2 linked regions of the Allorhodopirellula heiligendammensis genome follow. The protein of the gene in region 1 interacts with the protein of each later gene in a pairwise test. Links are inferred from orthologs where the notes say so. Each region holds a gene or a part of one and is shown in the gene's direction. Other genes may lie near its edges.

Region 1 (3,311 bases):
GGTCAGCCGATTGCATGCGTTCGACAAGGGACCGCATCGGTCCCTCTTGCTCGTCGGGATCGAGCATGCCGTTACCGTTGCGGTCTAATCGCGACAGGAACCCACTCGGACCGCCTCCACGATCTCCGCCTCGGTCACCCCCCCGATCGCCGCCACGGTCACCGCCGAAACCACCGCGATCGCCCCCAAAGCCGCCACGATCACCCCCGCCACGCTGGGCGTGCACCGGCAGCGACCACAGACACGCGACTCCCGCAATCAGGGCTAAACGACGTACGCTAGTAGAGCAGAGGATGGACATGAATCGAATTCGCGATAGAAGGAAAAGTGATGCAGATTTCGAGAGAGTCGAATGAAGAATAGGGTGCGATCTGCGCTCTCTATTCATTTTTTTAACTATTTCATTCCGCGAGGGCGGGAAATCGATGCTGGCGTTGTAACACCGCAGAGGGCGGGTGGGTTTCGCCCACAGAAGAAATTCAGCCAACGATCGTCGCTCGCGATTGTGGATCCTCGGCTCTGTCCGCCCTGCGCAGAGCTCATTCAACCTGCACGAATGGAGTCGCTGGCCTGCATTTTTCGACCGACCCACTTCTTTCAGAAATGCGGGCGAACCGAGGTTTCTCTTTTTCGGTCGAAAACGCTATCCTGGGGCAAGATCGCTGCCGATTTCTCGCTTTTTTCACGTTTTCCCGTATTTACCAAACATGTCTACCGCTTCGGTTCAACACGTTGACGTTCAATTGCCCGATGGCACCACTCACAGTCATTCTGGCGATACCACGGCGATGGACATTGCCCGGGGCATCAGTGACGGTTTGGCCCGCTCCGTCGTGGCCGCTGAGGTGGACGGCAAGATTGTGGATTCATTCCGTCCGCTCGGCGAGGTGGCCGGCGCAGACGGGACGCTGGCGCTCAAACTACTGACTTCGCGTGACTCGTCGGCGCTCGATGTGCTGCGGCACTCGGCGGCCCACGTGATGGCGCGCGCCATCATGCGGCTCTATCAAGGCGTCTCGCTGGCGTTCGGGCCGACCACGTCCGGGGGGTTCTACTACGACTTCGACCTGCCCGAGAAAATCAGCGAGGATGATTTTCCTAAAATTGAAGCCGAAATCAAAAAGATCATCAAGGAAAAAGAGCCGTTCGAGCGATTTGTGCTTGATCGCGACGAGGCGCGCAAACTCTGCGACGATCTTGACCAAGATCTCAAGGTGGAGCACATCGATACGGGGTTGGGCGACCAAGCCACCGTCAGCTTTTATCGTCAGGGTGAATTTGTTGACCTCTGCCGAGGGCCCCATATCCCGCATGCGGGGATGATCAAAGCGATCAAACTGCTGTCCGTGGCGGGCGCCTACTGGAAGGGCGACGCGGCCGGCCGACAGTTACAACGGGTCTACGGCACTGCATTTTTTGACAAGAAGGAACTCGCCGCCTACCTCGAGCAACTAGAAGAAGCCAGGCGCCGCGATCACCGTGTGCTCGGTAAACAGCACGGATTGTTCGCGATCAATCCGGAGGTCGGCCAAGGACTCTGTCTGTGGTTGCCCAAGGGGGCCCGGGTGCGGGTAGCTTTGGAGGATTTCCTGCGGAAGGAGTTGCTCTCACGCGGGTACGATCCCGTTTACAGTCCGCACATCGGTCGCGTCGAATTGTACGAGACCAGTGGCCACTTTCCGTATTATCGCGACAGCCAGTTTGCCCCGTTGTTCGGTACCGAAGTTGGTGGGCTGCTCGATGCGTGGAGCAGTCGGCTCAATGAGGGCAACCTCAGTGGCGATGACGAGGAAAAGTTAATGGCGGCGGCGGAGGTATTCGGGGTCAAACTGCCTCAGTACAAGGCGTCTGCGTCTGCCGATGCCAAACAGAAGGTACTCCATGACTGGCAACTCACCCACGAGCGATATTTGCTCAAACCGATGAATTGCCCGCATCACTGTCAGATCTTTGCCGCCCAGCCGCGATCTTATCGCCAGCTACCGCTGCGATTGTTCGAGTTCGGCACCGTTTATCGGCACGAGCAAACCGGCGAACTGAACGGCATGATGCGGGTGCGTGGTCTGACTCAAGATGACGCTCACATCTTCTGCACCGCTGAGCAAGTTGAAGAGGAGTTCCGCGCTACCATTGAACTGACCAAATTTGTGTTGGAGTCGGTTGGCCTGGACGATTACCGCGTCCAGCTGTCGTTGCGAGATCCCGACAGCAGCAAGTACGTCGGTAGCGAAGCCAATTGGGACCACGCTGAAAGCGCCCTGCGTGGTGTGCTGCAGCATTCCGGTTTGGAGTTCAACGAGGAGCCTGGCGAAGCCGCGTTCTACGGACCGAAGGCTGACTTTATGGTTCGAGACTGCATCGGTCGTTCGTGGCAACTCGGAACGGTGCAGTTGGACTATAACTTGCCGCAGCGGTTCAAGCTCGAGTACAAAGGCAACGACAACGCGACCCATCAACCTGTCATGATCCACCGCGCCCCGTTCGGATCGCTTGAGCGATTTACCGGGATGTTGATCGAGCATTTTGCCGGGGCTTTCCCGATGTGGCTATCGCCCGAACAGGTCCGCGTGCTGCCGCTGAGTGACAAGTCGCTTGACTATGCCGTTGCGGTTGCCAAGCAACTTGACGAGGCGGGACTGAAGGTCACCGTGGATTCGCACGACGGCAAGGTGCAGGCGAAAATCCGCAATGCCCAGCTCGACTTGGTCAATTACATGGCCGTCGTGGGGCCCAAGGAAGCCGAGAGCGGACACGTGGCCCTCCGTGACCGCATCGATGGGGACCTTGGTTCCATGCCCGTCGCCGAAGCGATCGCTCGGTTGACCGACGAAATCAAGAACCGAACCGTTCGCCAAGCCGTGCGATCATCGAGTGTATCGGTCGCTGAATCGGGTGAAACGTCGCACGAGTATTGAGAGGGTCGGTCGGACATCGGGTCGACCAGACCCCGTGCGAAAATAAGGACAGCGCCGGTGCGGATACTCCCGATGGGCGGAGCCGCCGGTTGACGCTTAAACCGTCACGCGTCCGCGAGGTCCGAGGCGGCCGAACATGCGATCGAGTTCGTCGCGACTGAAGAACAAAGCCGTCGGCCGTCCGTGCGGGCAGTGGTGCGTGTCTTGGTAAAGATCTTTCTGTTCGAGCAAACTGACGATCTCCTCTGGCGAGAGCGGGTCGCCCGCTTTCACAGCAGCCTTGCACGCCACCGTGCTGAGCAGATGGTTCAGCAAGTCATAGGGATTGGGATCGCGGCCGGCGCCCATCACCGATTCTAAAATCGTTCGCAGCATCTCTGCGGGATCCTTGTTCGG
Region 2 (3,225 bases), on another replicon or contig:
CCAGCTGGGGCCGTACGACTGTGCGATTCGGTGTAATTTCGTCACGGTCAACGATCAGATCATGATGGATTTCACGGCCGGTCATATCAGCACCGAGGAAGGCAGCGAACTGCTCGCAGAGCTGAACAAAACGCTCCTCGGAGGTGACCACCCAGCGATTTCCGCAGACCTGGCCAAGCGACTGGAGTTCGTCAGCGGTGTCAGCTACCGCAACCTACTGATCTATCGCGGAGACGCCGAGCATCCATCGCCTTTCACGCCCACGACGCGTTCGTCGGCTCCACATGATCTGACGGACCTGTCGATCGCCGACGATTTTCCTCGCGGCCCTGGCAGCGATGTGCTGGTGGCCCTGATGACTGCGTCGGCAGAGATTTTCGCTGACCATCCGATTAATAAAACTCGCTCAGCGGCGGGCAAGTCGACTGCCACCAACGTGTGGTTGTGGGGCAGTGGCGGCGCGCCGGGACTACCGACATTCGACGAACGCTATGGACTAAAAGGCGTGATGATCACCGCTGTCGATCTGTTACGCGGATTGGCGTCTTTGGCGGGCTGGGATCGCATCGAAGTCGACGGGGCGACGGGATATCTCGATACGAATTACGCGGGCAAGGGACAGGCCGCCGTGAAGGCGTTGGACCAGTACGACATTGTGTGTGTCCATATCGAGGCTCCCGACGAAGCCTCCCACGAAGGCCGCGCCGACGCGAAGGTCGAAGCACTTGAGCAGATCGACCAATTCATCGCCGCTCCACTGTGGAAAGCCGCCAGCGAGCGTGACGACGTCCGCATCCTCATCTTGCCGGACCACCCGACGTACTGCCGCACGAAGAAACACACCCATGGCCCCGTGCCGTTGGTCATGGCGGGCAAGAGTGTCACACCTGATGCCGCACAGACCTATGACGAAGTGACCGCCAATGCCTCAGGTCTCATCTTCGATCCCGGCTGGATCATGATGGCAAAGTTCCTCGGTCGCGAGTGACCCTTTCCGGAGCCGGCTCACCGCCGCGAGCAAGACGGCAGTGAGTGTTCATGGGATGCATTTCCGTCTCCCACCGCCGCTAAGTTTGAAAAAATCCCTTCCCTGGGGCGAGTTGAGGTTGACGATCTGCGAAAGGTTCGCCAAACTCCGCCACTTCTCACGAGTCGAGCATCTCATTGAGCTGGTCGGAATCTCGTGAGACCCCAAGTGGGAGAAGCGACCGCTCACCGGTTATTAGCCATCCACGGCTAAAACCCGAACGAGGCAGAGTCGTTTCGCCGAACCACCCGACACCAAGAGTCGTGACCAATATGCCAAAACAATCCAAGCGGTATCGCTCCGCGCTCGCTAAACAACCCAAAGAGCTTCAGCCGCTTCCCAAGGCGGTGGAGACGCTCAAGACCTACGACGCGACGAAGTTTGACCAAACGGTCGAAGTTCACATGCGTTTGGGTGTTGATCCCAACCAAGCGGATCAAATCATTCGCGGTTCACTCGTACTGCCCCACGGCATCGGCAAGACGCAACGCGTCGTCGTGTTTGCCAAGGGCGATCAAGCCAAGGCTGCTGAAGCGGCTGGTGCTGACGAAGTCGGCCAAGAAGACCTCGCTAAAAAAATCAAAGACGGCTTTACTGACTTTGATGTCTGTATCGCTGCTCCCGACATGATGGGCTTGGTCGGCCCACTTGGTCGTGTGCTCGGCCCTCGTGGCCTGATGCCTAGCCCTCGTGCTGGAACCGTGACCGCCGACGTCGGCAAGGTCGTTGGTGAATACAAGGCTGGTAAAGTCGAGTTCCGCAATGACAAGGGCGGAAACGTCCATGCGATGGTCGGCAAGATGAGTTTCGACTCACAAAAACTCGAAGAGAATATCACCGCGTTCGTTGATTACATCTCTGGAATGAAGCCCCAGTCCATCAAGGGCACGTACATCAAAGGCGTTGCCATCTGTGCAACGATGACCCCCAGCGTCCGAGTCCTTACCTAAAGCGTCGATTACGATCGAGAAGGATCGGCGAATTCAAGTTTCTGCCCAGCCACGCGTTGTCGCGGTAGTGAGTTTCGTCAGCGAAAAAATCAAATGAGTAAATACGTTAAAGAGCTGGTCACCCGTGACCTGAAGCGTCGTTTCGAAGGGGTCTCCGATGCTGTGTTGGTGACTTACACCGGCATGGACGCGAATACCACCAACGAATTGCGTGGCGAACTCAGCGAGAAAAACATCCACATGATGGTTGTTAAGAACTCGCTGGCTCGTCGGGCAACCGAAGGCTCCACGCTCGCCCCTGCGTTCGATGACACCCGTGGTCAAGTCGCAGTGATGTGGGGAGCGGATGACTTTGTCTCGCTCGTCAAAGAAGTCGTGCGGCTGGATAAAGACAGCGAAAAATACGACGAGTTCACCGCCACTGGCGGTGTCATGGATGGCGAACGCCTCGACTCCGATGGTGTCAAGGCGATCAGCAAGTGGCCCAGTCGCGAAGAGCAAGTCTCGATGCTGGTTGGTCAAATCCTTTCGCCGGGTGCCAACCTCAGCGGTGCGTTGCTCGGTCCTGGGCGTACGCTCAACAGCCAAATCAAGAGCAAGGGCGAAGGCGACGAGTCGTAACGACGCCTTCATTTCACCCGAGCTTTTCCCAATTCAACTTTTCCGAATCACCTTTTTCGTTTTTGAGGTAGTTTGACATGTCCGATGAAGCAACTGCGGTCGCCGAATACAGCGCCGAAGCCAAAGAACTCGGCGATAAGATCGCCAACATGACCCTGAAGCAAGCCAAAGAATTGAGCGACTACCTCAAGGATGAACACGGCATCGAGCCTGCATCCGGCGGTGGAGCTGTGATGATGGCAGCAGGCGGAGACGGCGGAGCAGCCGAAGCCGTTGAGCAAACTGAATTCGACGTCGTCCTGACCAGCTTCGGCGATAAGAAGCTGAACGTCGTCAAGGTCGTCAAGAACATCACCGGCGCTTCCCTGATGGAAGCCAAGAAATTGGTCGAAGGCGCTCCTGCGACCCTCAAAGAAGCTGTCTCGAAAGAAGACGCTGCGAAGATCAAAGCCGAAGTCGAAGAAGCCGGCGGTACCGTCGAACTCAAGTAGTTCCACAGGTGGTTTCGGAAACCCAATCGAACGTTCACCGAATCAATCGCATTCGGTGAACGTTTTTTGCTGCGCTGACTCTTCAGGATGGGACCCGCGTCCCGTCTGAAACCAATTTGCCCATGTCCGAAACCCG

What was found.
Region 2: the proteins of thrS (region 1) and rplA interact in binary tests that used the Escherichia coli proteins (3 or more experiments, as listed by UniProt). The link is inferred for Allorhodopirellula heiligendammensis from one-to-one orthologs.

The regions. Positions count from the first base shown.
Region 1 is NZ_SJPU01000003.1:40,938-44,248, forward strand. The notes cover bases 322-3,311. They hold thrS (threonine--tRNA ligase), read left to right. Parts: upstream 322-707; coding sequence 708-2,915; downstream 2,916-3,311. Other genes in these bases: mutL (DNA mismatch repair endonuclease MutL), read right to left, coding at 3,012-3,311. Also shown: Poly21_RS20195 (EF-hand domain-containing protein), read right to left, coding at 1-301. UniProt on the Escherichia coli protein: Catalyzes the attachment of threonine to tRNA(Thr) in a two-step reaction: L-threonine is first activated by ATP to form Thr-AMP and then transferred to the acceptor end of tRNA(Thr). The rate-limiting step is amino acid activation in the presence of tRNA.
Region 2 is NZ_SJPU01000002.1:2,469,074-2,472,298, forward strand. Bases 235-3,138 are described here. They hold rplA (50S ribosomal protein L1), read left to right. Parts: upstream 235-1,299; coding sequence 1,300-1,977; downstream 1,978-3,138. Other genes in these bases: Poly21_RS19380 (cofactor-independent phosphoglycerate mutase), read left to right, coding at 235-988; rplJ (50S ribosomal protein L10), read left to right, coding at 2,071-2,598; rplL (50S ribosomal protein L7/L12), read left to right, coding at 2,676-3,089. In the rest of the region: more of Poly21_RS19380, read left to right, coding at 1-234. UniProt on the Escherichia coli protein: One of the primary rRNA binding proteins, it binds very close to the 3'-end of the 23S rRNA. Forms part of the L1 stalk. It is often not seen in high-resolution crystal structures, but can be seen in cryo_EM and 3D reconstruction models.